DNA from 2 places in the Achromobacter sp. JCM 18799 genome. Region 2 is predicted to be linked to the other one. Evidence: predicted binding sites of a transcription regulator. Region 2 holds the regulator's gene; the other holds the start of a gene.
What was found. The regulator NrdR, encoded in region 2, represses ribonucleotide reductase genes. The targets are predictions, from matches to a motif close to CACNANATNTNGTG.
Positions count from the first base shown of each region.

Region 1: the regulator NrdR is predicted to act here: its motif matches at 2,675-2,688, upstream of ACZ5YA_RS03915 (ribonucleoside triphosphate reductase).

Region 1 is NZ_AP043866.1:770,258-785,407, reverse strand. It holds gene ACZ5YA_RS03930 (ferritin-like domain-containing protein) at 1-344, opposite strand, end outside; gene ACZ5YA_RS03925 (PepSY-associated TM helix domain-containing protein) at 629-2,236, shown strand; gene ACZ5YA_RS03920 (DUF3325 domain-containing protein) at 2,233-2,583, shown strand; gene ACZ5YA_RS03915 (ribonucleoside triphosphate reductase) at 2,695-4,689, shown strand; gene nrdD (anaerobic ribonucleoside-triphosphate reductase) at 4,761-4,943, shown strand; gene ACZ5YA_RS03905 (anaerobic ribonucleoside-triphosphate reductase activating protein) at 4,909-5,721, shown strand; gene ACZ5YA_RS03900 (NAD(P)H-dependent flavin oxidoreductase) at 5,811-6,968, shown strand; gene ACZ5YA_RS03895 (TetR/AcrR family transcriptional regulator) at 7,052-7,702, shown strand; gene ACZ5YA_RS03890 (PEP/pyruvate-binding domain-containing protein) at 7,699-10,272, shown strand; gene ACZ5YA_RS03885 (sensor histidine kinase) at 10,280-11,752, opposite strand; gene ACZ5YA_RS03880 (response regulator transcription factor) at 11,749-12,477, opposite strand; gene ACZ5YA_RS03875 (cytochrome b/b6 domain-containing protein) at 12,625-13,257, shown strand; gene ACZ5YA_RS03870 (molybdopterin-binding protein) at 13,268-14,059, shown strand; partial or broken gene ACZ5YA_RS03865 (pentapeptide MXKDX repeat protein) at 14,102-14,380, shown strand; partial or broken gene ACZ5YA_RS03860 (hypothetical protein) at 14,348-14,482, opposite strand; gene msrB (peptide-methionine (R)-S-oxide reductase MsrB) at 14,481-14,981, shown strand; gene msrA (peptide-methionine (S)-S-oxide reductase MsrA) at 15,013-15,150, shown strand, end outside.
Region 2 is NZ_AP043866.1:5,413,731-5,428,880, forward strand. It holds gene ACZ5YA_RS25535 (ABC transporter ATP-binding protein) at 1-697, shown strand, start outside; gene rplM (50S ribosomal protein L13) at 996-1,424, shown strand; gene rpsI (30S ribosomal protein S9) at 1,434-1,826, shown strand; gene argC (N-acetyl-gamma-glutamyl-phosphate reductase) at 2,042-3,106, shown strand; gene ACZ5YA_RS25555 (DUF6776 family protein) at 3,151-3,897, shown strand; gene erpA (iron-sulfur cluster insertion protein ErpA) at 3,984-4,355, shown strand; gene ACZ5YA_RS25565 (anhydro-N-acetylmuramic acid kinase) at 4,425-5,504, opposite strand; gene ACZ5YA_RS25570 (M23 family metallopeptidase) at 5,623-7,032, opposite strand; gene tyrS (tyrosine--tRNA ligase) at 7,288-8,517, shown strand; gene ACZ5YA_RS25580 (YbhB/YbcL family Raf kinase inhibitor-like protein) at 8,590-9,243, shown strand; gene ACZ5YA_RS25585 (LysE family translocator) at 9,299-9,934, opposite strand; gene glyA (serine hydroxymethyltransferase) at 10,140-11,390, shown strand; gene nrdR (transcriptional regulator NrdR) at 11,597-12,076, shown strand; gene ACZ5YA_RS25600 (GlxA family transcriptional regulator) at 12,126-13,091, opposite strand; gene ACZ5YA_RS25605 (cysteine hydrolase family protein) at 13,109-13,672, opposite strand; gene ribD (bifunctional diaminohydroxyphosphoribosylaminopyrimidine deaminase/5-amino-6-(5-phosphoribosylamino)uracil reductase RibD) at 13,887-15,002, shown strand; gene ACZ5YA_RS25615 (hypothetical protein) at 14,999-15,150, opposite strand, start outside.

The DNA of each region.
Region 1 (15,150 bases), 2.5 Mb from region 2:
TCGGCCAGCACCACGCATTCGGTGGCGACCAATTGGGCGGCGTGCGGATCGCCAGCGCTGATCGCCATCTTCATGGCCTTGACCAGCGCCTCGCCGATGTGGCGCACGACCTGGCGGCCCGGCGGCTGCGCCTGCGGGTCCAGGCCCAGCTGCTCGAACACCGTCAACAGCACCCGGCGGTGGGTGCGGGTTTCTTCCAGATAGCCGAGCCATTCCTTTTTCAGATCCTCGTTCACCGCGCAGGACACGGCGGTTTCGTACACGGCCAGGCCACCAATTTCGGTTTCCAGGGCCTGGTACAGCAGTTCCTCGATTTGCGAGGCATTTCCGGCTTTGCGTTTCATTGGGCGCTCCTCTTCTGGATGGGCATCCGCGCATGCCTGCGGCGGATATGCGGATGGAGCGCCTACCCAGCAATCGCCATGCCCGGTCCGCGCGATGGCAATTGCCCTGCGGCAGCTCGGAGCGGATGCCGCCTCCGCGGCAAAAAATACAAGACTGTGGGCAAGGACAACCTCGTCCCCATTTAGACTAGAATTGGAACCATTCTCAATAAAATCAGACCGCCAGGCTCGCGGCGGCCCCAACAAGAAAGAGGCTCGTCCTGAAATCCGGTTTCCGCCTATCCATGGCCTGGCTCCATACCTGGGTCGGCCTGTGGTTTTCCTGGCTGCTGTTCGCCGTCTTCCTGACGGGATCGCTGGCCGTCTTCTCCGAGCCCATTACCCACTGGATGACGCCCGAGCACCGCGAGGCGGAAGCCCTGGCCGCGCAAAAGGAAAGCGTGCCGGTGGACCGCGCCCGCCGGCTGGAACTGGCGGTGGACTACATGGCGCGCAACCATGCCGGCGCCGGCATGTGGGAAATCTGGCCGGTGGACCGCTTTCACGAAAACGGCCTGACGGCCTATTGGTTCGACCAGAACGGCCTATATGCGGATGCCGAGCTCGACCCCGAGACAGGCGCCGAACTGGATGACCACCACGATGCCGAAGGCCGCGCGACGATGGGCGGCACGCATTTCGTGGACTTCCACTACACGCTGCACGACGCCGGCCTGGGGCTGTGGATCGTCGCCTTCGCCAGCATGGCCATGCTGGTCGCGCTGATTTCCGGCGTGGTCACGCACAAGCGCATCTTCAAGGACTTCTTCACCTTCCGCGCCAAGAAGGGCCAACGGTCCTGGCTGGACGCGCACAACGCGGTGGCGGTGCTGACCCTGCCCTTCCAGTTCATGATTGCCTACACGGGAATCGTGATTTCCAGCGCCCAGCTCATGCCGGCCCCGGTCACGGCGACCTATGGCGCCGGCCCGCAGGCCAGCCGCCTGTACCTGGCCGAGCTGACGGGCGAAGAACGGCCCGCCCGCAGCGGCGTGGCGCTGGCCATGCCGGCGCTCGAGCCCATCGTGGCCCGCGGCGAACGACTGATCGGGCAGACCGCGCGCGCCATCGTCATCAACAATCCCGAAGACAGCTCCATGCGCATCGGCGTCTATGGCTGGAACGAAGACGCCGACACCTTCCGCAATCTGAGCGCCACCACGGGCATGGCGGAGTTCTCCGCCAGCGGCGAGCTGCTGCGCCTGCGGCCCGCGGGCGGCGTGCACGGCGGCGCGCCGGCGCTGACGTTCCAGGTGATGAGCGACCTGCACATGTCCAAGTTCGGCGGGCTGGGCATCAGCTGGCTGTACTTCGTCTGCGGCCTGGCGGGCGCGGCCATGATGGGCACGGGCGCCTTGCTGTTCATGGTCAAGCGCCGCGCCAAGCATGGCGGCGAGTTCGGCAGCGCCACGGCGCGCATGTACCGGCTGATAGAAGGATTGAACGTGGCCGCGCTGGCCGGATTGGCGATCGCCTGCATCAGCTACCTCTGGGCCAACCGCCTGCTGCCCGTGGCGCTGGAGAACCGCGCGCTTTGGGAACTGCGCTGCTTCTTCCTGGCGTGGGCGCTGACCCTGGCGCATGCCTGGCTGTGCAGCCCGCGCCGCGCCTGGATCTCGCAATTGGTGCTGCTGTCGGCGCTGTGCCTGCTGCTGCCGGCGCTGTCGTTCATCACATTGGGCGACCATCCGGCAGCGCAGATCGCGCGCGGCGATTGGGAGAGCGCCGGCGTCGAACTGACGTCCGTCGCATTCGGCGTACTATCGGGCTGGGCGGCCCTGCTGTTGTGGCGACGGCCCGCATCCGCGCCCGTCCGGCGCAATCCCCGCAGTGACGCAGAGGCGGCCGCATGAACACCAACGACCTGTACGCAATTTCCATGGCGCTGCTGCTGACCTATTCGGGCATGGCCTGCCTGAGCCTGGCCATGCCGCGCCACTATGATCAGGTCTGGGGACGCGATCCCTCCGCCGGCCATACCCGCGTGCTGCGCGGCGCCGGCGTGCTGCTGCTGGCGTTGGCCCTGCTGCCCTGCGTGGGCCTGTGGGGCAATACCGTGGGCGTGGTCGCATGGCTGGGCTGGCTGTCGGCGGGCGCGCTGCTCTGGGTCGGCATGCTGTCATGGGCGCCGCGTCCGGCGGCCCGTACCGCGGCGCTGGCCGTGGCAATATCCCTGGCCGGGGTCGGCATCGGCTTCTGAAGCGCAGGTTTGACGCGCATCAAGCAAGCCTGATATCCCGGCGGTGCGGGGCAATTCCTGCACCATATGTGGTGGTAGAGTTTCCACACCCTACTACATATGGTGTCAGTCATGCATATCCAGCACATCCTCAAGCGCGACGGCCGGGTCGCGGCGTTCGACCGCGACAAGATCGCCCAAGCCATGGCGGCCGCCGGCAGCAGCACGGGAGAACTGGATCTGGCGGGCGCGCAAGTCCTGACCGACACCGTCATCGCCGCGCTGGAAGGCAACCCCTGCCCTGGCGTCGAGACCATCCAGAACCGCGTCGAGGAAGCCCTGGTCCAGGCAGGCCATTGGCGCACCGCGCGGGCCTACATCGTGCACCGCGAACAGCACGCCCGGCTGCGCGCGCTACGCCACACGCTGGTGGACGTGGAAAGCGCGATGGAGGAATACCTGGACCAGCGCGACTGGCGCGTCAACGCCAACGCCAACCAGGGCTACAGCCTGGGCGGCCTGATCCTGAACGTGGCGGGCAAAGTCACCGCCAATTACTGGCTGTCCAACGTGTTCGCGCCCGAGGCGGGCCGCGCCCACCGCGAAGGCGACATCCACATCCACGACCTGGACATGCTGAGCGGCTATTGCGCCGGCTGGTCGCTGCGCCAGCTGCTGACCGAAGGCTTCAACGGCATCCCCGGCAAGGTCGAAGCCACGCCGCCGCGCCACATGTCCGCGGCCATCGGCCAGATCGTCAACTTCCTGGGCACGCTGCAGAATGAATGGGCCGGCGCGCAGGCGTTCAGCTCCTTCGATACCTACATGGCGCCCTTCATCCGCCGCGACGCCATGACGTACGCCGACGTGAAGCAGTCCATGCAGGAACTCATCTACAACCTGAACGTGCCCAGCCGCTGGGGCACGCAGACGCCCTTCACCAACCTCACGTTCGACTGGACCTGCCCGCCGGACCTGAAGGACCAGATCCCGTACATCGGCGGCGAGGAAATGCCTTTTTCCTACGGCGACCTGCAGACCGAGATGGACATGATCAACCGCGCCTACATCGAAGTCATGATGGCTGGCGACGCCAAGGGCCGCGTGTTCACCTTCCCCATCCCCACCTACAACATCACCCCCGACTTCGACTGGGACCACCCCAACACCGAGCGCCTGTTTGAAATGACGGCGCGCTATGGCCTGCCCTATTTCCAGAACTTCCTGAATTCGGACCTGGAGCCGCACATGGTGCGCTCCATGTGCTGCCGCCTGCAGCTGGACCTGCGCGAACTGCTCAAGCGCGGCAACGGCCTGTTCGGCTCGGCCGAGCAGACGGGGTCGGTCGGCGTGGTGACGGTCAACTGCGCGCGCCTGGGCTACACCTGCCGCGGCGACGAAGCGCGGCTGATGCAGCAACTGGACCACCTGCTGGAACTGGGCCGCGACGTGCTGGAAACCAAGCGCAAGGTGGTGCAGCGCTACATCGATCAGGGCCTCTACCCCTATACCCGCCGCTATCTGGGCACCCTGCGTAATCACTTCAGCACGCTGGGCGTGAACGGCATCAACGAGATGGTCCGCAACTTCACGGCCGACGCCGAGGACATCACCACCGCCGCGGGTCACGCCCTGGCCGTGCGCCTCCTGGACCGCGTGCGCGACCGCATGACCGAGTTCCAGGAACAGACCGGCCACCTGTACAACCTGGAAGCCACGCCCGCCGAAGGCACCACCTACCGCTTCGCGCGCGAAGACAGGAAGCGCTATCCCGCCATCCTGCAAGCGGGTAGCGAGACGCAGCCCTACTACACCAACTCCAGCCAGCTGCCGGTGGGCCACACCGACGATCCTTTCCATGCGCTGGAGCCGCAGGAAACGCTACAGGGCAAGTACACCGGCGGCACCGTGCTGCATCTGTACATGAACGAAGCCGTTTCTTCTTCCGCCGCATGCAAGCAGCTGGTGCGCCGCGCGCTGTCGAATTTCCGGCTGCCCTACATCACGGTCACGCCGACCTTCTCCATCTGCCCCAACCATGGCTATCTGGCGGGGCACCACGAGTTCTGCCCGAAATGCGATGCCGAACTGCTGGCCAAGCAAGCGGCATGCTGCACCCCGGCCTAGGGCTGTAAAGGCCAGCCCCCAGGCCGGACCGCCGGGCAGCCCGCCCGGCATCCACTCCATAAGGAACCGCCATGCAAACCTTGATCGCTCCCGAAGTCGCCACCGCTCCCGCCGCGCAATTGGACGACAGCCAGCGCGTGCGCTGCGAGATCTGGACCCGCGTCATGGGCTACCACCGCCCTGTCACTTCCTTCAACACCGGCAAACAGGGCGAATTCAATGAACGCCGCTTCTTCGTCGAACGCCGCGCCTGAGGGCGCCACGCGAGCCGCCGCGTCGACCCCGGGCTGCGGCCCGGGCACGCGGCGGCTGACGGCGCGCCCGGCCTACCCGACTGCGCCGCAACCGGTGGCCCAGCCCTTGCCGCGGCATTCACACGCCGTCGGCGGGCTGGTGCCGTTTTCCACCGTGGACTGGCCCGGACAACTGGCGGCGGTCGTATTCATCGCGGGCTGCCCCTGGCGCTGCCACTACTGCCACAACGTCGAACTCCAGACCCGCGCCGCCCGCTACGACTGGCGCGAGATCCGCGCCTTCCTGGAAACGCGCAAAGGCCTGCTGGACGCCATCGTGTTCTCCGGCGGCGAGCCCTTGAGCGAACCACGCCTGCCGCAGATGATCCGCGACGTCCGGCGCATGGGCTACCGCGTCGGCCTGCATACCGCCGGCATCTATCCCCTGCGCCTGGCCGACGTGCTGCGCCATCTGGATTGGGTCGGCCTGGACATCAAGGCCGACGCCCAGGGCTATGACGACGTCACCGGCCGCCGCGATTCGCAGCGCCCCGCGCTGGCCTGCCTGACGCAACTGCTGGCTGCCGGCATCGATTTCGAGTGCCGCATCACCTGGCATCCGGATTGGCTGGACGAGACGCGGCTGCTGACCCTGGCGCGCGAGCTGGCGCGCCGCGGCGTGCGCCGCTTCGCGGTGCAGGGCGTGCGCCGCTCGCCCGACGCGCCCCCGGTGCGCGCGCTAAGCGCCCCGGCCCTGGCGCTGCTGATGCAATGGTTCGAGGAGTTCGCCTATCGCTGAGCCAGGTGCTGCCGCACTTGATTCTGCGCAAGGCGACCCAACTCCCCTTGCTCTAGCCTCTGTCCACTTGAAAAGAGGAAAGACTCATCATGACGTGGTTCAAATCACTCACCCTAGCCGGACGCGAATTGCTGCCCATCGTCCAGGGCGGCATGGGCGTCGGCGTATCCGCCCATCGCCTGGCCGGCGCGGTCGCCAGCCAGAACGCCATGGGCACCATCGCCAGTGTGGATTTGCGCCACCACCACCCCGATCTGCTGGAGAAAACCGAGCGTTGCCATGACCGCGACATCATCGACAGCGCCAACCAGGAAGCGCTCGACCGCGAGGTGCGCGCCGCGCTGGACACCGCTCAGGGCCGCGGCCTGGTGGCGGTGAACGTCATGAAGGCGGTGCGCGACCACCCCGCCCTGGTGCGCCAGGCCTGCGAAAGCGGCGCCCACGCCATCGTGATGGGCGCCGGCCTGCCGCTGGACCTGCCCGAAATGACGGCCGACTACCCCAAGGTAGCGCTGGTGCCCATCCTGTCCGAGGCACGCGGCGTGGCCGTGGTGCTGAAGAAATGGATGAAAAAGGGCCGCATGGCCGACGCCGTGGTGATCGAACACCCTGGGTACGCCGGCGGCCATCTGGGCGCGGCCCGGCTGGATGACGTGCACAGCGAGCGCTTCGACTTCCAGCATGTGCTGGCCGATTGCCATAAGCTGTTCCAGGAACTGGCGCTGGGTTCCGACGCCCCCCGCTTGATCGTGGCGGGCGGCGTGGGCAGCCATGAGCAAGTGCGCCATTGGCTGGCCAACGGCGCGGACGGCGTGCAGGTCGGCACGGCGTTTGCCGTCACCAGCGAAGGCGACGCGCACGAGAACTTCAAGCGCGTGCTGATCGACGCCGATCCGGACAAGCTGGCCGAATTCACCAGCGTCGCGGGCCTGCCCGCCCGCGCCGTGGAAACGCCCTGGCTGACGCGCTACCTGCGCCAGGAAAAGACGCTGCAGGCCAACACCCGCTGCGATGCGCGCCGCTGCAGCCAGCGCATGGACTGCCTGACGCAATGCGGATTGCGCGACGGCCTGGCGCGCTTCGGGCAATTCTGCATCGACCTGAAGCTGGCGGCCGCGATGCGCGGCGAAGTCAGCCGCGGCCTGTTCTTCCGCGGCGCGTCCAAGCTGCCCTTCGGCAACGCCGTGCGTTCAGTGCGTGAATTGATGGACTATCTGCTGCACGGCGAGATGCCCGCCGCGGCCTGAGTCGCGCAAGACTGTCTTGGGCGGGATTTCCAAAAATAATTGAACGACGTACAATATTATTCGTCGCTCAATTATTTCGCACCATGGATTCCTCTGCCCTCCCTTCATCCGAATCCGCCGCGCCCGAAGCCGGGCGTCGCGAACGCAAGCGCCTGCAGACCCTGGACCACCTGGCGCAAACCGCCTGGCGCCTGTTCGAGACCCTGGGCTATGACGCGGTCACCATGGAACAGATCGCCGCGCAGGCGGACGTATCCAAGGGCACGCTGTACAACCATTTCCCCGTCAAGGAAGCCCTGCTCGCGCACCGCTTCCATGGCGAGCTGGCGGCCAGCGTCCGTAGCCTCCAGCCCGCGCTGCGCGCCCTGCCCACCCTCGCGCAGCGCCTGACGCGGCTACTGCATGCGTCGGCCCATTGGTCCGAATCGCATCGCGCCTATCTGGGGCCGTACCTGCGCTACCGGCTGTCCACGCTGCAGCCCGGCGCGCACGACGACGGCCGCTACCCGCGCAGCGGCATGCAGGCGCTGTACACCGCGCTGATCGAAGAAGCGCAGGCCGCCGGCCAGGCGCGTACCGATCTTGCCGCCGGGCAACTGGCCCATCAGCTGCAATTCCTGTATCTGGGCGCGATGCTGCGCTGGTTGGATCAACCTCGCAGCAGCCTGAAGGCAGAATTCGATGCCGCCATCAGTCTGTTCGTGCGCGGCGTACACCCCGAGGCCGGAGCATGACTGCCGCCGCGCTGGACTGGGCTGCCGCCGCCCTGGCCGGCCCGCACGCCGTCGGCGGCAAGGGCTGGCAGCTGGGCCGCATGGCGCAACTGGGTGTGCCGGTGCCCGACGGCTTCGTGCTGCCGGCCGCGCTGAGCCTCGACCACGAACCGGGCCAGGCGCTGCCGCCCGCCGTCGCCCAGGCGCTGCGCGATGAACTGGCCGCGCGCGGCTGGCTCGAGCGGCCGCTGGCCTTGCGCTCGTCTGCACCACAGGAAGATTCCGCGGGCGCCTCATTCGCGGGGATCCATCTTTCCTGCCTGAACGTGCGCGGTGCGGATGCGGCGAGCGACGCGGTCCGGCAGGTTTGGGATTCGCAATGGACGCCGCAGGCGCGCGCCTACCGGCAGAAGCTGGGGCTGGACCCTGCCGGCATGGCCGTGGTCGTCATGCCGCTGATCGACGCGGTCGCCTCGGGCATCGCCTTCACCATCGATCCCGTGTCGGGGCGGCACGACGAGATGGTCATCCACGCCAACTGGGGCTTGGGCGAGTCGCTGGTCGACGGCGCGGCGCAAGGCGACGAATACCGCCTGCGCGAAGACTATCTGCGCCAGGCTTGGCCGCTGGACGACCGGCGCATCGGCGCCAAACGCCACGCCAGCCAGGCCGCGGAAGGCTCCGGCACCTTGCTTGCTTCCACGCCCGCCGCGCTCGCGGCCCAGGCCGTGCTGAGCGACGCGCAGGCCGTAGCCCTGGGCGACATCGTGCGCGACGCGGCGCGCGCGCTGGACTATGCCGGCGGCGGCTACGACATCGAATGGGTCTGGGACGGGCGGCGCTTCTGGATCGTGCAGGCCCGTCCCGTCACCGTGGCGGCGCGCCACACCTATCCGGCGCTGCGCGCACAGCCCGCCTATTGGTCGCGCGGCAACACCCGCGAAGTGCTGCCGCTGGCCATGTCGGCGCTGGAATGGGATACGGGGCGCGTCATGGCGCAACGCATGCTGATCACGGGCTTTGAATTGAGCGGCTATACCCCCCTGCCGGGCTTGCGGCTGGCGGCGCTGTTCCAGGGCCGGGTCTATCTGGACGCCTCGCTTATCCAGTGGGTGGGTTATGACGCGCTGGGCGTGCAGCCTAAAGCCATGAACGCCCTCTTGGGCGGCCCCCAGCCCGAGATCGAGGTAGCGCCTCTGACGCTGGGCCAACGCTTGCGGCACGGCGCGCGCATCCTGCGCTACCTGCGCCGCGCAGCACCCTTGCGCAAGCAGGCGGAACTGGACCTGCCGCGCCTGTTCGCCCGCGCCCAGGCCTGGCTGGACGAGCCCGCGCCCGCATCCAACGCCGCGTTGGGCGCCCGCTTGTGGGACCAGTTCCTCACCGTGCTGGCGGCGGACCAACTGTTCTTCCTGCAAGGATCGGGCGGCGGCGCGCTGCACAAGCTGCTGGAACTGGTGGAAAAGGCCTGCCCGGACGAAGGCCATGCGCTCACCGCCGCGTTGATGGCTGGCGGCGAACCCAGCGTGACCGCCGCGCAAAGCTACGCCCTGATGGCGCTGGCCAAGCTGGCCGCTGGCGACCCACGGGTGATGGACTGGCTGCGCGATCCCCGGCGCGACAGCGCCGGCTGGCAGAACGCCTTGCCGGATGGGGCTCCCTTCAAGCCGGCCTTCGCGGATTTCCTGCGCCAGTATGGCCACCGCGCCGTTTATGAAACCTATCTGCGCAACCCGCGCTGGCGCGAAGATCCCGCCTATCTGCTGGACAGCGTGCTGCAGCTGACCGACGCCGACCCTGCCGCGCTACGCGCCCGGCAGGACAGCGCGGCAAGCCAGGCCCGGCAGCGCCTGCGCGCGGCATTGCCATTCTGGCAGCGGCCGCTGGTCGCCCGGCTGCTGGCCGCGGCACGCATCGAGGGCAGGCAACGCGAGGCCGCGCGCAGCGTCCTGGTAGCCTATCTTGCGGCCGCTCGCAGGAACGCGCTGGCGCTGGGCCGGCGCTACGTCCGTCCCGACGGCCTGGCCGCCGCGGACGACATCTTCCATCTGACCGCCGCCGAACTCGTCGCCTTGGCCGAAGCCAGGCTCGCGCCCGCCGCGGCAGGCCGCCGCGCCGCCCTGCGCCGGACGCAGCTGGAATCCTGGGCGGCTACGCCGGATCAGGACGTCATCGCCGAATACGCCAAGGGCGCTTCCACAACGCTATCGCCCCTCGCGTCTGACAATACCGGCGCCACCGGTACCTGGCGCGGCACGCCCGCGGCCGGAGGCCGCGCGCAGGCAAGCGCCTTCGTGGCCCGCACGCCATCCGAGGGCCTGGCCATGCCCGCAGGCGGCGTCCTGGTGGCGGCGTCCACCGACCCGGCCTGGACGCCGCTGTTCCTGCGGGCGGGCGCCCTGGTCATGGAGGCAGGCGGCTACCTGTCGCATGGCGCCATCGTGGCGCGCGAGTTCGGCATACCGGCAATCGTCAATGTGCAGGGCATCATGCGGCACGTCGCCACCGGCGACATGCTGGACGTGGACGCGTCGCGCGGCACGGTGCGGCGGCTGGCATCCGCTACCCCCCTGGGCGCATCCGGCCCGTAGAAGCCCGCTAGCGCGCCGCGGCCAGGTCGAACTGGAACACCGCGCCCGATCCGGCGCGGTCCACCAGCCTGATCTCGCTGTGATGCAGCTGCAGGATGCGCTGCACGATCACCAGCCCCAGGCCGCCGCCGTCGCCAGGGCCGCGATTCAAGGCGCTGGCCCGCGTGAAAAGCCCCGCGCGCAGCGCCTGCGGTATGCCCTCGCCTGTATCGCTGACTTGCACCTGCACCAGGTCATGCGCGCTGCCCAGCCGCAGTTCGATGAGGCCGCCGGGCGGGCTGTGGCGGATGGCGTTGTCCAGCAGGTTGGTCAGCACGCGTTCGATCAGCCCCAGGTCCGCGCGCACCGGCGGCAACTCGCGCGGGATATCGGTGGTCAGGCGCTGCTGCCGCGCCTCGGCCGCCAGCTCGAACTTCTGGATCACGTCCTGCACCAGTTCCGGCAGCGAAAAGGTCTCGGGCTCCAGCCGCACCAGCCCGGACTCCAGCCGCGCCAATTCGAAGAGTTCCTGCGCCAGGCGGCCGACCTTGCGGCTCTGGGCCAGCGCAATGTCCAGGTAGCGGCGACGCTCGTCCGCGTCCAGCGTCTGGTCCTTCAGCCTCAGGGTTTCCAGATAGCCGTGCAGCGAGGTCAGCGGCGTGCGCAGATCGTGCGAGATATTGGCGACCAGGTCGCGCCGCTGCTGGTCTTGCCGCGTCAGTTCGCGCCACTGGTCGGATATGCGCTTGCCCATCTGCACGAAGCTGCGCCGCAACACCGCGATCTCGTCGCCATTGCGCGCCGCTGCGTCGCCCGGACGCTCCAGCGCGGCCAGGGCCTGCCCGTCGTCGCCGTCGAAGGCGCGCACCGCGCGCGTCAGGCCGCGCAGCGGGCGCGTGATCAAGGCAAACGCCGCCAGGCCCGCCACCAGGCCCAGCAGCGCGACCAGCGCGATCGACCACAAGGTCGTGCGCAGCACCGAGCTGCGCGACACGGCCATCGCCAATGCGTCGTGCGCCTGGCCCTGCAAGACCACGTAGACGTAACCCTTTTCCTGCCCGCCCACGCGCACCGGCGCGGCGCTGAAGACTTTCTGCGCGTCCAGGCTGCGCGGGTCGTCGCCGGTGATGGGCAGCGTGTCGCCGGCCAACAGGCGCTTGACCGGTCCCAGGTCGACATGGTCGCGCTTGATCTGGCCGGCGGGCGCGGCATCGCCCACGATGCGGCCGTCATTGGACAGCAGGTAAACCTCGACCGCCGGATTCACCGCCATCAGCATGTCGAACAGCGAGCGCACCGCGGCGGGCTTCCAGCCGTTGGTGTCCATCAATTCGTTGGCGCCGGCGATGTGCTGCGCCAGTCCGCTGGACAGGCGTTGGACCACCTCCTGCTCATAGCGGGAATTGGCCGCGATCTGCAGCCAGGCCGAGGCGCCGCAGCTGGCAAGCAACAACAGCGCGAACACGGCGGACAGCCGTTGGGTAAGCGTGAACCGCTTCATGATGCGCCTCCCGCGCCGGCCGGCCCCGCGGCGAATTTATAACCCTTGCCCCACACCGTCAGAATGCGCTGCGGATCCGACGGGTCCGCCTCGATCTTCACCCGCAGCCGGTTGATGTGGGTGTTGACCGTGTGTTCATAGCCTTCGTGCTGGTAGCCCCATACCTGGTTCAGCAGATCCATGCGCGAAAAAACCTTGTCCGGGTGCCGCGCGAAGAAATGCAGCAGGTCGAACTCGCGCGGCGTCAGGTCCAGCCGGCGGCCGTCGACCTCGGCCGTGCGCGCCACCGGGTCGATGGCCACGCCGTGCAGGGCCAGGCTGCCGGCGTCGATGCGCGCGTTGCGCTCCAGGGCTTCGCTGCGGCGCAGGAGCGCCCGCACCCGCGCCACCAGTTCCAGCATCGAGAACGGCTTGGCCAGGTAGTCGTCCGCGCCCAGCTCCAGGCCCAGGATGCGGTGCACCTCGCTGGAGCGCGCGCTGGTGATGATGATGGGCGTGTAGCGCGCCATGGCGCGGGCGCGCTTGCAGATTTCCAGGCCGTCGATGCCGGGCAGCATCAGGTCCAGCACCAGGGCGTCCCAGCCGCCTTCCTCCAGCCTGCGCATGCCTTCGTTGCCGTCGGCGGCATGTTCGACCGCGTAGCCTTCGTCCCGCAGATGCAGGCGCAGCAGTTCGGCGATGTGGGCGTCGTCTTCGACGATGAGTACGCGTCGGGGCGTGTCCATGGGCGGGAAACTCAAAAAGGGTTATGCGCCTATTGTCGCCAATCCGCGCCGCCGAGTTATCACAATTAATTTAAGTTTGCGTGAGGACTTCGGTATCGGCCACGGGGAAGAATGGCTCCAACGACAACCAGCCCCCCGGAGCCCGCCATGCTGGCCACCCCCGCAAGCCACGACGCGCCGCCCGTCCCGCCCGCCAATGCCCCCGTCCATCCCGGCTGGCTGCGCGCCATGCACTGGCTCAACGCCCTGGCCGTGGTGGTCATGGCAATGAGCGGCTGGCGCATCTACAACGCCTCGCCCTTGTTCGACTTCGTCTTCCCCCGGGAGATCACGCTGGGCGGCTGGCTCGGCGGCGCCCTGCAATGGCACTTCGCCGGCATGTGGCTGCTGTTCTTCAACGGCATCCTGTACCTGGCCATGAATCTGGCCACCGGCCGCCTCTGGCGCAAGTTCTTCCCCTTGAGCATCCGCGGCATTGCCGCAGACCTGGGCGCGGCGCTGCGCGGCAAGCTCGCCCACGCCGATCCGCGCCGCTACAACCAGGTGCAGCGGCTGGCCTACCTGTTCGTGATGGCCGACATCGCCGTGCTGGTGCTGTCCGGGCTGGTGCTGTGGAAGTCGGTGCAGTTCGAACTGCTGCGCGAGCTGCTGGGCGGATACGAGACCGCGCGCCGCGTGCACTTCATTGCCATGGCCTTGCTGACGGCTTTCGTGGCGATCCATCTGGTGATGGTGGCACTGGTGCCGCGCAGCCTGATCGCCATGATCCGCGGCAAATAAGGAGCCCTCCGTGAACAAGCACAAGCGCCCCTCCCTCCCCGGCCTGGACGGCCCGGCCATTCTCAAGGAAGCCGGAAGGATCCTGCAAAAACGGGTCGAACAGCCCTCGCGCCGCGCCTTCCTGCGCAACAGCCTGACCCTGGGCGGGCTGGCCATGCTGTCGGGATGCTCGCTGTCGGACGATGACAGCGTGGAACAAGCGCTGACCGCAGTTTCTCGCTTCAACGACCGGGTGCAGGGCTGGCTCTTCGACCCCAACAAGCTGGCGCCGACCTATCCCGAATCGATGATCACGCGGCCCTTCCCCTTCAATGCCTACTACGGCATTGACGAGGTCCGCCACGTGGACGAGGAATCGTTCCGCCTGGAAGTCAGCGGACTGGTCGCCGACAAGCGCCGCTGGCGGCTGGAGGAACTGCGCGCCATGGCGCAGATCGACCAGGTGACGCGGCACATCTGCGTCGAAGGCTGGAGCGCCATCGGCAAATGGGGCGGCGTGCCGTTCTCCGCCTTCCTCAAGCGCGTGGGCGCGGACCTGAGCGCCAAGTACGTGGGCTTCAAATGCGCCGACGACTACTACACCAGCATCGACATGCCCACCGCACTGCACCCCCAGACCATCCTGGCGCTGACCTATGACGGCCAGACGCTGCCACCAGAGTACGGCTTCCCCATGAAGCTGCGCATGCCTACCAAGCTTGGCTACAAGAACCCCAAGCACATACAGGCAATTTTCGTCACCAACACCTACCCGGGCGGTTACTGGGAGGACCAGGGCTACAACTGGTTCGGCGGCAGCTAGGTGGAATCTTTCACGCTTTCACTCTCCATAAAGGAACGCATCATGAAGAAAATCGCTACCACCGCCGCGCTGTCCCTGTGCCTGGCTTTCGGCGCCGCGGCAGTCCACGCCGCCGACAACATGAGCAAGGACGCCATGGGCGGCGGCTCGATGTCCAAGGATGGCATGTCGAAGGATGGGATGTCGAAGAGCAGCATGTCCAAGGACGGCATGTCGAAAGATGGGATGTCGAAGGACTCCATGTCGAAAGACAGCATGTCGAAGGATGGCATGTCGAAGGACAGCATGTCGAAGGACAGCATGTCGAAGGACGGCATGTCGAAGGACGGAATGTCCAAAGGCGGAATGTCCAAGGACAGCATGTCCAAAGACGGCATGAAGCAGTGACTCCCAATCTACCAGCCCTGTTCCGGAGCATGTCATGAGACTAGACCGCAGGCATTTCCTGGGCCTGGGCAGCGCGGCGGCCATCGCCGCCGGCCTGGCCCCGGTCCTTGCGGCGCGCGGCGGCCCGGCCGCCGCCGCCCAGGCCTTCCCCTACACGCTGAGCGACGCGCAATGGCGCGAACGGCTCACGCGCGAACAATATGAGGTACTGCGCCGCGAAGGCACCGAGCGTCCCTACTCCAGCCCGCTGGACAAGGAGCATCGCAAGGGCGCCTACGCCTGCGCCGGCTGCGCCCATCCGCTGTTCTCGTCGTCCACCAAGTTCGACAGCGGCACCGGCTGGCCCAGCTTCTGGCAGCCGCTGGACGGCGCCGTCGGCGAGACCAAGGATCGCAGCTTCGGCATGACGCGCATCGCCGTGCATTGCGCCAACTGCGGCGGCCATCTGGGCCATGTCTTCGACGACGGCCCCCGCCCGACCGGACTACGCTATTGCATGAATGGCGTGGCCCTCGCATTCACCCCGCAGGCCTGAACTCCGGCCGCCCCATCCATCAGGAGAGACCATGTCCGCCACCCGCCTGCCCCGCAAACTCTGCGCCGCACTGGCCGCCGCCTGCGGCCTCTTGGGCGCCGCCTCGGCCAGCGCCGCCGAAACCGCCTTCGTCATTCCGCCCCCGGCCCTGGACCAGCCCGCGGCCGCC
Region 2 (15,150 bases):
GGAAGTCCGCGGACTCGAGGTCAATTACGGCCACATCGAAGCCGTCCGCGGCATCGACCTGGACCTGAACGCCAAGGAAATCACCGCCCTGGTCGGCGCCAACGGCGCCGGCAAGTCGACCACGCTGCTGGCGCTGTCGGGCCTGCTGCCCAAGGCGCGCGGCAAGATCACCTTCGAAGGCGAGGACATCACCAACCTGCCGCCGCATCAACTCGTGGCGCGAGGCATCGTCCAGGTGCCGGAAGGGCGGGCCATCCTCACCACCATGACCGTGCTCGAAAACCTGGAGCTGGGCGCCTACCGCCGCGGCCTCAAGAACGTCGACTCGGACCTGGAATACGTGTTCAACCTGTTCCCGCGCCTGAAGGAACGGATCACCGGCATCGCCGGCAACCTGTCCGGCGGCGAGCAGCAGATGCTGGCCATCGGCCGGGCACTGATGGCCAAGCCGCGTCTGCTGCTGCTGGACGAGCCCTCCATGGGCCTGGCGCCCATCGTGGTGCAGGAGATCTTCCGTTCCCTGCGCGCGATCAACGCCGATGGCCTGACCCTGTTCCTGGTCGAGCAGAACGTGCGCCAGGCGCTGAAGATTGCCCAGCACGGTTACGTGCTGGAGAACGGCGCCATGGCGCTCACCGGCACCGGCCGCGAACTGCTGGGCCATCCCCGCGTTCTGGAAGCCTACCTGGGCGCCTGAGCCGGCGTTCCAGGGCGTGCGTCCCTGATTGTCTGGATGTGCCGGCGGCGCCTCAGGGCGCCGTTGGCGTATTTCCGGCGAGGATTAAGTTGCCCACTTTTTGAGCAGCTGTGTTAGAATCGCAGGCTTTCCCTCATTTTGGCCAATGCACGGGCGGGTAATAACGCTTAGGCAAGACGCTGATATCGACTGAATTTTTGGAAAACCCGCTGGGTTCTTTCCGCGATTTTGGTCTAGTTCGGGGAAAAAAACTGGCTGGATGGTCCAGCCAGGAAAATTTTTATTCTTAGGAACCATCATGAAGACCTTTGTGGCCAAGCCGCATGAAGTCCAACGTGACTGGTTTGTGATCGACGCCAAGGGCAAAGTCCTCGGTCGTGTGGCCAGCGAAGTCGCACGTCGTCTGCGTGGCAAGCACAAACCTGAATTCACGCCGCACGTTGATACCGGTGACTACATCGTCATCGTCAACGCTGCCGATATCGTTGTTACGGGCGCCAAGGCGAAGGACAAGAAGTACTTCCGCCACACGACGTACCCGGGCGGTATCCGTGAAACGAACTTCGAGAAGATGCAAGAGCGTTTTCCCGGCCGCGCCATCCAGAAGGCTGTCAAGGGCATGCTGCCCAAGGGTCCTCTGGGCTACGCCATGATCAAGAAACTGAAGGTGTACGCCGGTGCCGAGCACCCGCACACCGCCCAGCAGCCCAAGACGCTGGATATCTAAGGAAACGCCATGATCGGTAACTGGAATTACGGAACCGGCCGTCGCAAAACCTCGGTGGCTCGCGTTTTCATCAAGAAGGGCACGGGTAAGATCGTTGTCAACGGCAAGCCCGTCGACGACTTTTTCGCCCGCGAAACCGGCCGCATGATCGTGCGCCAGCCGCTGGAACTGACCGGCCACCTGGAATCGTTCGACATCAAGGTCAACGTGCACGGCGGCGGTGAAACCGGCCAGGCCGGCGCAGTCCGTCACGGCATCACGCGTGCCCTGATCGACTACGACGCGACCCTGAAGCCCGCACTGTCGCAAGCTGGCTTTGTCACCCGCGATGCCCGCGAAGTCGAACGCAAGAAGGTCGGCTTCCGCAAGGCACGTCGGCGCAAGCAGTTCAGCAAGCGTTAATACGCTGCTGCACGAAAAAGCCCGCTTCGGCGGGCTTTTTTTCGCACTATTTGTACCAGCGCCGGCCCCCGTCCGGCCGCTGTGCGCCCCGCGCGGAACTCCGCGCATTCCCTCCGGTCGGAAAGAAGGACTGCGGTGCCATTTCGGGCTCTTAGCCGCAACACCCGCTTTCCCGAGCGATACAATCGATCCTCGTTCTACGAAGAGCACACATCATGGCCCAAGCATCGAACACCCGCATCAAGGTTGGTATCGTCGGCGGCACCGGTTACACCGGCGTCGAGCTGCTGCGCTTGCTGTCGCAGCATCCCAATGTGGAATTGACCGCCATCACGTCCCGCAAGGAAGACGGGCTGCCGGTGGCTGACATGTATCCGAACCTGCGCGGCCGCGTGAATATCGCTTTCTCCGCGCCGGAAAAGGCCACGCTGACGGATTGCGACGTCGTGTTCTTCGCGACGCCCCACGGCGTGGCCATGGCCCAGGCCCAGGAACTCATCAATGCCGGCACCAAGGTCATCGACCTGGCCGCCGACTTCCGCCTGCAGGACATCCCCACCTTCGAACGCTGGTACAAGATTCCCCATACCTGCCCGGACATCCTGGCCGAGTCCCAGTATGGCCTGGTGGAACTGAACCGCGAGGCCATTTCCAAGGCCCGCGTCATCGGCAACCCCGGCTGCTATCCCACCACCGTGCTGCTGGGCCTGGCTCCGCTGCTCGAAGGCGGCAAGAAGCTGATCGATGCGCAAACCCTGATCGCCGACTGCAAGTCGGGCGTGTCGGGCGCCGGCCGCAAGGCGGAAGTGGGCTCGCTCTTCTCCGAAGCTTCCGACAACTTCAAGGCCTACGGCGTGGCTGGCCACCGCCACCACCCGGAAATCGTCGCGCAGCTGGAAAAGATCGCCGGCGGCAAGGTCGGCCTGACCTTCGTGCCGCATCTGGTGCCGATGATCCGCGGCATGTTCTCCACCATCTATGCGCGCATCCTGCCGGAAGCCCGCGATACCGACTTCCAGGCCCTGTTTGAACAGCGCTACGCCGACGAGCCCTTCGTCGACGTCATGCCCGCCGGCAGCCTGCCTGAAACCCGTTCGGTGCGCGCCTCCAACAACCTGCGGATTGCGCTCAGCCGTCCCGGCAATGGCGACCAACTGATCGTCCTGGTGATTCAGGACAACTTGGTCAAGGGCGCTGCCGGCCAGGCCGTGCAGAACATGAACCTGATGTTCGGCATCCCCGAATCGACCGGCCTGGATCAGGTCGCGATCCTGCCTTGATGTACGCAGGCTTGCGGCCTCAGGGCCGCAAGCCGCCGCTCTTTATGCCCGCCGATTCCTCCACCACGCCCCAGTCTCGCTCCGCCGGCGGGTTGACGCGCGTATTCGTGGGCCTGCTGATCGGCGTGCTGCTGGGCGGTTCCGCCAGCTTCTTCTACGCCCGCAAGCTCTACCGGCCGCAGGATGCCGTGGTGATCAGCGCCCGGCAGGCCGAGGTCCAGGAAGAGGCCATGCGTCAACAGTCGACGCAGCTACGCTACACGCAAGGGCAGCTGGACACCGCCGACGGCGAGCTGGTCATCGAACGCGCCGCGCGCCAGGAACTGGAAACGCAGCTGCGCACGGTCCAGGCCGAGGTCGGCAGGGTGCGCGATCAATTGGCGTTCTATGAGCAGCTATTGCCGCCGGGTCCCGAGGGGTCGGTGGACATCCGTGGCGTCGAGATCGACCGCAGTGGCGGCGGCTTGCGCTACAAGGTCCTGTTGATGCGCAGCGGCCGCAATGGCGGCTCTCCATTCTCGGGCGCTTTGCGTTTCCAGGCCACTGGCGTCCTGAAGGGCGAAACCGTGAAGGTGGATCTGGCGCCCATGCAGGTCAAGGCCGAATCCGGCTCTGTCGCCATTCCTGGCGACAGCGCGCCGACCTCGCCGCTGGCCCTGCAGTTCGATCAATACCAGCGCAGCCAGGGCATCCTGGCGCTGCCCGAGGGATTTGTCCCCGAAAGCGTGACGGTCAGCGTCCTGGAGGGCGATACCGTCCGCGCGTCAAGAAGCGTCAAGCTCGAACTTTGAGTCTGCGCAAGCCCTGCGCTATAGTGACACCATGCGAGCGCCGTTGCCGCTCACCGAAATATGGCCGAACCGGCCAGGAGTGAACCATGAATGCAGTGACCGAAACCGTCGACCTGCAGGCCGCCCCGCCTGCTCCCCTGGTTTTTACCGACTCGGCTGCGGCCAAGGTGAAGGATCTGTTGGCCGAAGAAGGCAATCCTGAGCTGAAGCTGCGCGTTTTCGTGCAGGGCGGAGGCTGTTCGGGTTTCCAGTACGGCTTCACCTTCGACGAAGTCGTGAACGATGACGACACCGTGCTGGACAAGGCCGGCGTGCAACTGCTGGTCGACCCGATGAGCTTCCAGTACCTGGTCGGCGCAGAGATCGACTACAAGGAAGACCTGGAAGGCGCGCAGTTCGTCATCCGCAATCCCAACGCCAGCACTACCTGCGGCTGCGGTTCCTCGTTCTCGGTGTAATCAGCCGGGCAGGAAAAAGGAAAAAGCCCTTCGGCGCGCCGAAGGGCTTTTTGCATGGGCGCGCGGCTTTCAGGCCGGATAGAGCGCGCCCAGGATGCGCGCGCCGCGCGCGCCGGTGACGGCCGGCAAGCCCGCCGGCCTGCGCTGCACGAAGGCCTGCGCCAGCCAGGCGAACGCCAGGGCCTCGACTTCTTGCGCCGGCACGCCCAGCACATCGGTGGCGTGCACCGGCCGTTGCAGACAGTACGCCAGTTCGCGCATCAAGCCGGGATTGCGCGCGCCGCCGCCACAGACGAAGACTTCCTGCGTGCCCGCCGCGGCCGCATCGACGGCATTGGCGACCGTGCGCGCCGTCAGGCGCTGCAGCGTGGCCTGCACGTCTTGCGGCGCAGGCTTGGGGCCGTCGAATGCGGCCAGGCGATCGTCCAGCCATTGCATGTTGAACAGGTCGCGCCCGGTGGATTTGGGTGGGGGCAGGGCGAACCAGGGTTCACTGGCCAGCAGTTGTTCCAGCAGCGGCGCCAGCACCTGGCCGGTCGCCGCCCAGCGGCCGTCGGCGTCATAAGGCCGGCCCAGGTGGCGCTGGCACCAGCCGTCCAGCAGAACATTGGCGGGCCCCGTATCGAAGCCGCGGGGCGCATGCCCCGGCTCCAGCAGGGTCACGTTGGCGATGCCGCCCAGGTTGAGGACGGCGCGGCCTTGCGGCGAGCCGAAAATGGCGGCATGGAAGGGCGGCACCAGCGGCGCACCCTGGCCGCCCGCGGCCACGTCGCGGCTGCGGAAATCCGCCACCACGTCGATGCCGGTCAGTTCCGCCAGCAAGGCGGGGGCGTTGAGCTGCACGGTGTAGCCCAGGTCGGGCCGGTGCCGGACCGTCTGGCCGTGGGCGCCGATGGCGGTCACGTCGTCGGCCGCGACGCCGGCTTGCTGCAACAGGGCCGCCACGGTCTGGGCATACAGGCGGGCGAGGGCGTTGGCGGCCACCGCTGCGCGGGCCAGCTCGTCGTCGCCGGATTGGTTCAGGGCCAGCAGTTCGCGCCGCAGGTCCGCCGGCATGGGCAGGCTGGCGCTGGCGAGCACGGCCGGCGCCTGGTCATCGGCCAGGCGCACCAGCACGCCGTCCACGCCGTCCACGCTGGTACCCGACATCAGTCCGATATAGAGCTGTGCGTTAGTGGTGGATGGATTCACGAGGAGCCTCGAAAAAGAAAAAGCGGCCGCGCAGCTGAAAGTGCGGGGCCGCTTTTGACGGGACGTTGGACCGGCTTTAGCGGCTGGCCACGTTGGTCAGCGCGTCGGGCAGAGTCTGTTGGAACTCGGTCAGCAGCTGGATCTGCGCCTTGTACGGTCCCACGGCCTGATTGAAGGCGCGGACTTCGGCGGGTTCCAGGCTGCGGGCGACCGGCAGGTCCACCGACAGCGGATCGATCGGCTGGTTGTCCACGCGGAATTCGTAGTGCAGGTGCGGGCCGGTGGCCCAGCCGGTGGCGCCAACATAGCCCAGCAACTGGCCCTGCGAGATCTTCGAACCCTTGGTGATGCCTTCGGCGATGCGGCTCTGGTGGGCGTACAGCGTCGAATACTTGCCGTGGTGCTTGACGATGACGACGTTGCCGTAGCCATTCTGCCAACCGGAGAATTCCACGGTGCCGTCGGCGGTGGAATGGATCGGCGTGCCCGAAGGCGCCGCGTAGTCCACGCCCTTGTGTCCCGTCCAGGTCTTGTGGATGGGGTGCATGCGCATGCCGAAGGTGGAGCTGATGCGGCTGAACTTCAGGGCGGTGCGCAGGAACGCGCCGCGCAGGCTGGTGCCGTCGAAGTCGTAGTACGAACCGCTCTTTTCGTCGGGGCTGAACCAGACGGCGTTGTAGGTCTTGTCGCCGTTGATGAATTCCAGCGCCAGCACGCGGCCGGCGCCCGCGTAGCGGCCGTCGTGCGAACGCACTTCGTAGACCACGCGGAATTTATCGCCCTGGCGCAGGTCGCGCAGGAAGTCGATCTTGGCGCTGAGGATGTCGGCCATCTGCATGGTGACCGAGTCCGGGATGCCGGCAGCGTCGGTGGCGCCGAACAGCGACGAACGGATCGTACCCACGGCGACGCGGGTCTGGCGTTCGGTGCTTTCGGTGATTTCCTCGGCCTTGTAGCTGTCGCCCGCGGGCGCGACGTGCAGCATGCGCGTCACGACCTGGCCATCTGTCTCGTTGCCAGGGGTGTGGATGTAACGCAGCCAGATCAGGTTGCCGGCTTCGTCCGTCGCGGCCTGCACGGAGCGGCCGGGGTACAGCTTGTAGATGCTGCGGGCGCTGGCTTCGTGCGTCAGGAAGGTCTGCAGGCTGGGCGCGTCGAGTTCCAGGCGTTGTAGCACCGCGGCCAGCGTGTCGCCGGCACGGATCCGGGTTTCGCTGATGTAGGGGGCGGCGCTGGGGGTGCTGACTTCGACTTGCTCGGCGCTTAGCGGCAGGACGCTGCTGATGATGCGCGAAGGGGGGAGTTCGGTACGGTCGGGTTGCTGCACCATGCCCAGGGCGGCGGCGCCAGCGAACAGACCAATTGCGGTGACGAGAAGCGTGCGGCGGAAAAGTCCCGAGCGCTGAGGCTTGGGCTTGACGGGCGCAAACACGGCAGCAACTTTGCGTTTGATGCTACTCGCCAGTTCGTGGAGGCCACGATTCATCGTGAAGATACCCTCTCAGGTGGCTTGAGCTCGCAGGGTGCGTGACACGAACGGCCCTCGCGCGCACATTTCGGGGCAAGGGCTGGCGCGGGGCGCATCTTGTGAACAGCGGGGTGTAAACCGGACCACAACTGCGTATATATGGCAATTGCGTATGATTAGGGCGGTATCCTAGCTGATTCGGCTAGAATTTTCGATAGTTTTCGTCACTTTTTACACCTTTTTATCGGCTGAAGCCGAGTTGGTCCCCCTGCCATGTCACCCTCAGAAGCCCCGATTACCCCCGAAGTCGAAGCAGATCTGCGTATAGCGAAGCGCGGCTGCGATGAGTTGCTGGTCGAGTCCGAATTCGCCCGCAAGCTTGCCAGGAGCCGCGCCACGGGCGTGCCCCTGCGCATCAAATTGGGGCTGGATCCGACCGCGCCGGACATCCACCTGGGCCACACGGTGGTGCTGAACAAGATGCGCCAGCTGCAGGACATGGGCCACAACGTCATCTTCCTGATCGGCGACTTCACCTCCACCATCGGCGATCCCAGCGGCCGCAACAACACCCGCCCGCCGCTCACGCGCGAGCAGATCGAGGCCAACGCCAAGACCTACTACGCGCAAGCCAGCCTGGTGCTGGATCCGGCCCGCACCGAGATCCGCTACAACTCCGAATGGTGCGATCCGCTGGGCGCGCGCGGCATGATCCAGCTCGCGTCGCGCTACACGGTCGCGCGCATGATGGAGCGCGAGGATTTCACCAAGCGCTTCAAGGGCGGCATCCCGATCTCGGTGCATGAATTCCTGTATCCGCTGATGCAGGGCTACGACTCGGTGGCGCTGAAGTCCGATCTGGAGCTGGGGGGCACCGATCAGAAGTTCAACCTGCTGGTTGGACGCGAGCTGCAGAAGGAGTATGGCCAGGAGCCGCAGTGCATCTTGACGATGCCGCTGCTGGTCGGGACGGATGGCGTAGAGAAGATGTCCAAGTCCAAGGGCAACTACATCGGTATTTCGGAGTCGCCCGATTCTATGTTCGGCAAGCTCATGTCGATTTCCGACACGCTGATGTGGCGCTACTTCGAGTTGCTGTCGTTCCGCTCGCTGGAAGACATCGCCGCGCTCAAGCAGGAGATCGATGGCGGCCGCAATCCGCGCGACGCCAAGGTCATGCTGGCCCAGGAAATCATCGCGCGCTTCCATTCCGCCAAGGCCGCGGACGAAGCGCTGGCTTCGTTCGAAGCCCGGTTCCGCGACGGCGCCATCCCCGACGACATTCCCGAAGTGAACATTGGCGGCGCGCCGGTGGGCATTCTCAAGCTGCTGCGCGAGGCCGGCCTGGTGGCTTCCGGCTCGGAAGCGCAGCGCAACGTGGAGCAGGGCGGCGTGCGCGTCAACGGCGATCGCGTGGAAGACAAATCGTTGCAATTGCCGGCGGGGACTTACGTCGTTCAGGTGGGCAAGCGCAAATTTGCGCGTGTTAACTTGAACCCATGATTGCGAAGTTTTGATACGCTGAGGGTACAGACAGGGGCAGTGGGGCCTTTGCGGCACATCAAGGAGCACGACATGAAACTTTCGAGTTTGTCCTTTTCCGATAACGAGTCGATTCCCGAACGCTATGCCTTCGGCAGGATCGATGCGCAATCGCACGTCGCGCTGGCAGACAACTTCAACCCGCAGTTTTCCTGGGACGAAGTTCCGGCGGGCACGCAGTCGTTTGCCTTGATCTGCCATGACCCCGATGTGCCCTCCGAGCCCGACGACGTCAACCAGGAAGGCCGCGAGGTGCCGGCCAGCCTGCCCCGCGTGGACTTCTTCCACTGGGTGCTGGTCGATCTGCCGGCCGATCTGCGCGACATCGAGGAAGGCACCTTCTCCAGCGGCATCACGCCGCGCGGCAAGGGCGGCCCGTTGGCGCCGATGGATGCGCGCCAGGGCATCAACTCGTACTCGTCCTGGTTCGCCAACGACCACGACATGAGCGGCGACTACTTCGGCTATGACGGTCCGTGCCCGCCCTGGAACGACGCCATCCCGCACCGCTACGTCTTCACCCTGTATGCGCTGGACGTGCCCACGCTGAACCTGCAGGGCTCCTTCACCGGCGAGGACGCGCTGCGCGCGATCCAGAAGCATGTGCTGGCGCAGGCGTCGCTGACCGGCACGTATACGCTCAATCCGAAACTGGCTCCCAAGCAGATCGGCGCCACCTCGGCCTGATCCGCCGCGCCGCCGAAAGGCCGCAGTCTTGCGACTGCGGCCTTTTTCTATTTCCTCAGCCCATTGCGCGCTTGAGCCGCAGCAGCGCCAATCCAAAAGTGATGAAGATGGCGCCGACCAGGCGGTTGATCCAGGTGACGATGCGGGGCTGGCGCAGCAGGCGCCGGGCGCGGTGGGCCAAGGTGCCGTAGGCCAGCAGCGACACCAGCGACATGCCCGTGAAGATGCCCGTCAGGATGAAGAACTGCGGCAGCAACGGCTCGGCGGCGTTAAGAAACTGGGGGAACAGCGCCGTGAAGAACAGGATGGGCTTGGGGTTCAGCGTGGCAACGAGCGCGGCTTCCGAATAGAGCCGGCCGGCGCTGCGCGGCGCCGGCGCGGAGGCGTCAGCGGGCGGTGCGATGGTCGAGCGGCCCAGCAGGTGGCGCAGGCCGAGGTAGAGCAGGTACGCCGCGCCAGCCAGCTTGAGCAGTGTGAACAGCATGGCGGACGATTGCAGCACCACGCCCAGTCCCAGCATGGCGGCGGCCGACAGCAGGAACAGTCCGGTGACGTTGCCCAGGGTGGACGGAAGGACGGCCCGCAGCCCGCCCGCCGCGCCGTTGCGGATGGCCAGCATGGTAGCCGGGCCGGGGCTGACGACGCTGACCGCAGCTACTAATGAGTAGGTTATGAGCGTGGCGCTTTGCATGAAAGTTTCTCAAGTCGGATTGAGGCGGCTTTTCCGGCCGCGGAGGATGGCGTGGTTTTCGCGCCCATGCCGGGAATTTTGCCCGGGTTCCCTGCATTTTGGGCGCATTTGATCCTGCCCGACGGGGTAAACTATCCGTCATTCTCCGGGTTTACCCACCCGGGCGCAGTTTTCTCCTCTCTTACCGCCTCAGGAACCCCCCGTCATGTTTGACCGCAACCTCACCTTGTCCAAGGCTGACCCGGACGTTTGGGCCGCCATCCAGAAGGAAGACGTCCGCCAGGAACAGCACATCGAGCTGATCGCCTCGGAGAACTACGCCAGCCCGGCCGTCATGGAAGCCCAGGGTACGCAGCTCACCAACAAGTACGCCGAAGGCTACCCGGGCAAGCGCTACTACGGCGGTTGCGAATACGTGGACGTGGTCGAGCAGTTGGCCATCGACCGCCTGAAGCAGATCTTCGGCGCCGAAGCCGCCAACGTGCAGCCCAACTCGGGTTCGCAAGCCAACCAGGGCGTGTACATGGCCGTCCTGAAGCCGGGCGATACCGTGCTGGGCATGAGCCTGGCCGAAGGCGGCCACCTGACGCACGGCGCGTCGGTCAACGCTTCGGGCAAGCTGTACAACTTCATCTCCTACGGCCTGGACGAAAACGAAGTCCTGAACTATGACCAGGTCGAGCAACTGGCCAAGGAGCACAAGCCCAAGCTGATCGTGGCTGGCGCCTCCGCCTATGCCCTGCACATCGACTTCGAGCGCATGGCCCGCATCGCCCGTGAAAACGGCGCGCTGTTCATGGTCGACATCGCCCACTACGCCGGCCTGGTCGCCGGCGGCGCCTACCCCAACCCGGTGCCGCACGCCGACTTCGTCACCTCGACCACGCACAAGTCGCTGCGCGGCCCGCGCGGCGGCGTCATCATGATGAAGGCCGAGCACGAGAAGATCATCAACTCGGCAATCTTCCCCGGCATCCAGGGCGGTCCGCTGATGCACGTCATCGCCGGCAAGGCCGTGGCTTTCAAGGAAGCGCTGGAGCCCGCCTTCAAGGACTACGCGCAGCAAGTGGTCAAGAACGCCAAGGTGCTGGCCGACACGCTGGTCAAGCGCGGCCTGCGCATCGTTTCCGGCCGCACCGAAAGCCACGTCATGCTGGTGGACCTGCGTTCCAAGGGCATCACGGGCAAGGAAGCGGAAGCCGTGCTGGGCCAGGCCCACATCACGGTCAACAAGAACGCCATCCCGAACGATCCGGAAAAGCCCTTCGTGACCAGCGGCATCCGCCTGGGCACGCCGGCCATGACCACGCGCGGCTTCACCGAGGCGGAAGCCGAGCTGACCGCCAACCTGATCGCCGACGTGCTGGACAACCCGCGCGACGAAGCCAACATCGCCGCCGTGCGTGCCCGTGTCAACGAACTGACCTCGCGCCTGCCGGTCTACGGCAAGAAGTAAGCGAGCATCCCTGCGGCGGGCTGTGGCCCGGCCGCAGCGGTCTACCAGGGACGGCCCCGCAAGGCGCCGTCCCTTTGCTTTCAGGCGGCCGGCGCCGTCCTGGTAAAAAATACGGGGGCGGATTAGCCCGTATTGGCGCTGGCGGCTGGACGCCTCGTTACAATATGCTCAAATATTGCCCCCCTCAGTGCCTTTAGGGATCACACATGCGGTGTCCATTTTGCGGCAATGCCGAAACGCAGGTCGTAGATAGCCGGGTCTCCGAAGAAGGCGACGCCATACGCCGTCGCCGTCGCTGCCTGTCCTGTGACAAGCGCTTCACCACTTATGAGCGGGTGGAGCTGGCCATGCCCTCCATCGTCAAGCGCAACGGCAGCCGCAGCGACTACGATCCCGGCAAGCTGCGCGCCAGCCTGAGCCTGGCGCTGCGCAAGCGCCCCGTCAGCACGGAAGATGTGGACGCCGCGGTCGCGCGCATCGAAGAACAGTTGCTGGCCAGCGGACTGCGTGAAGTGCCCAGCGAACACATCGGTGAGCTCGTCATGAACGAACTGCGCAAGCTCGACAAGGTCGCGTACGTGCGCTTCGCTTCGGTCTACAAGAGTTTCGAGGACATCGGCGAATTCGTCGAAGCCATCCGCGAGATGCAGGGGCCGCTGTTGCCGGGCAAGCTGCGCAAGGACTAGCAGGGCTGCGGTTCAGCCGATGCTGGAAAATGACGGCGCTGCGGCGCCGTCATTGCATGGTGGGAGCCGCACGCGCCAGGCTGGGCGTCAGCGGCTGGAACTTGCGCCACACGCGGCGCATGTGCTGCGCCGAGCCGAATCCCGACTTTTCCGCCACGCGCTCCAGGTCCAGCCGGGTATCGCGCAGCAGGTCGCGCGCCAGCGCCACGCGTATCTGATAGAGATAGTCCATCGGCGTGCAGCCCGCGTGTTCGCGGAACAGCCGCGTCAGATGGCGCGCGCTGGTGTGCGCCTGGTCCGCCAGCGATTGGGCCGACCAGGGCGCTGCCGGATCGCGGATGACCGCGTCCTGCACCCGGTGCACGCCCGGATGCATGTGGCTGCGATGGTCCAGCCAGGGCGACAGCGTGGAATCCGTGCCGGCGCGCCGCTGGTAGACCACCATGTCGCGCGCCGTTTCGCTGGCCACGCGCGGCCCGCAATGGCGCGACACCATGTGCAGCGCCAGGTCGATGCCGGCCGTGATGCCGGCGCTGCTGACCAGCTTGCCGTCCTCGACGAAGATGCGGTTGTCATGCAGCCGCGCGCTCGGGTCGATGCTGGCCAGCTGTTCCAGGCAGGTGTGGTGGGTGGTGCAGTCGCGCTGCCGCGTCAGGCCGGCGGCGGCGGCGAACAGGGCGCCGGCGCATACCGTCATCAGCGTGAAGCCGTCCGCGGGATGGCGGACGGCCAGCCAGTCGATGATGGCGCGCGAGTCGGGGTCGTCCAGGCGGGTGGGTTTGCCCACCACGCCTGAAATGATGACCAGGGCCTCGGGCGGCAGACTGGCCGGCAGGGCCTGGATATGCGCCAGGTGCAGGCCGGGCAGGCCGCTTTCGACCTCCCGGGACGGGCCGCAGAAATGCTGTTCAAAGGCGCCCGGAACCAGCTTGTTGGCCACGCGGAAGGCCTCCGCGGGGCCTGCCACGTCCAGCAGCACCACGCCCCGCGTCAGCACGAAATACACCGGAACCATGCGGCCCCCCGCCAGTGTCAGGCCGCCAGCGCGTCGGCCGCGCGCGCGATGCGGGCAAAACGCCCTTGCAGCACCAGTTCGGTCCGGTCGCGGATCTCGGCCGGCGTGTAGTGCTGGCCGGACGGGCTCTGCATGGCGAAGGTCAGGGTGGCGTCGGTGGGGAACACCACCTTGTAGCCGGCGTCACTGGCATGGCGCGAAGTGGTTTCGCAGCACTGTTCAGTACGGATGCCGCTGACGATGATGCCTTCGATGCCGTGCTTCACCAGCCAGTCCTGCAGGCTGGCGCCGTCCGCGTCCTTGGCATAGAGCGAGGAATGCACGGTCTTGTGGAACACGGCGGTGGGGGCGATGCGCAGTTCCTTGAGCGTCTTGACGTGGCCGGAGGCCATCGAGAAGGGGTTGGCAGGGTCGTTCGATACGCTGGTGTGGAATACCTGCAGCACCGGAATGTCGCGGGCCTGGGCCGCGTCGATCAGGGACTGGATCTGCTCCACGAACGCCGGATACTCGGCTTCATCCCAAAACGGACGTTGCCGGAAAGAGTCTTGTACGTCGATGACGATCAGTGCTTGTTTCATGAACCGCGCTCCTGGAGGGCAAATTGTAGGGGTGTGCAGCTATTTTTACTGCAATCCGGTGCGGCGGCGAGCGCGGCGAAAGACCGCCATCGGCCTAAAACGGACATTGGTTGCCGATGCCCCGTGGAGCCGCTGCCAAACCGCCTGCCCGCCCGGCGGCGGACATACAATCCTGGTCATGATGATTCCCAGCGACAACGACGACATTTTCTGGATGCGGCGCGCCCTGGCGCTGGCGCAGACCGTCATGTACACCACCGCGCCCAACCCCCGGGTTGGCTGCGTGATCGTGCGCGACGGCCGCGTGCTGGGTGAAGGCGCCACGCAGCCGCCGGGCGGTCCGCACGCGGAAGTCTGCGCCTTGCGCGACGTCCAGGCGCGAGGCGAATCGGTGGAAGGCGCCACGCTTTATGTCACCCTGGAACCCTGCAGCCATTTCGGCCGTACGCCGCCCTGCGTGGACGCCGTGCTCGCGGCCAGGCCGGCGCGGGTGGTGGTGGCCCTGGGCGATCCCAATCCGCTGGTCAACGGCCAGGGGCTGGCGCGCCTGCGCGATGCCGGCATCGCGGTGACCACTGGCGTCTGCCGTGGCGAGGCGCTGGCGATCAACGCGGGTTTCATCTCGCGCATGAGCCGCGGCCTGCCGTGGGTGTGGATGAAGATGGCCGCCTCGCTGGACGGACGCAGCGCGCTGCATAACGGCGTCTCGCAATGGATCACCGGGCCCGAGGCCCGCGCCGACGGACACCGCTGGCGCGCCCGCGCCTGCGTGGTGCTGACCGGCATGGGTACCGTGCTGAAAGACGATCCGCAGCTCAATGTCAGAGGCGTGGACACACCCCGCCAGCCGCGCAAGGCCGTGGTGGACGGCCGTTTTGAAATCCCCGAGGACGCACGGTTGTTCGATGACGCCGAGGTCATCATCTTCACGGCTCGTGTAGATGCGGCCAAGGCCGCGCGCCTGCAGGCCAGGAACGCCCGCGTGGTGCTGCTGCCGGGCGAGGCGCCCGGCCGGGTCGACCTGCCGGCGATGATGCGCTGGCTGGCCCAGGAACAGTTCAACGAGGTCCACGTGGAAGCCGGCGCAGGCCTGAGCGGCGCGCTGGTCGCCGCGGGTTGCGTGGATGAGTTGCTGCTGTACCTGGCGCCGGTGCTGCTGGGCGACGCGGCCGGCATGGTCCGCCTGCCCATGCTGGAGCACCTGGACGGCGCCAGGCGCTATGAATTCATCGAGACCGCCCCGGTGGGCGCGGATCTGCGCGTGCGCGCCCGGGTGGCCGACACCTGGAATCAGCTGACGCGGCGCGTGGAGCTCCCTGAGTTGTCTTAGAGGCGGCGCCCTGTACGCGCCGCGGTGTAGCGCCAGGCCAGGATCGCAGCGGCGCCGCCGGCCAGGGCCAGCAACGCGGCCGCCAGCAGCAGGCCGGGATGGTCGCGGCGCAGGCGTTCCCACGATTTTCCAGCCTGCGTGTAATGGA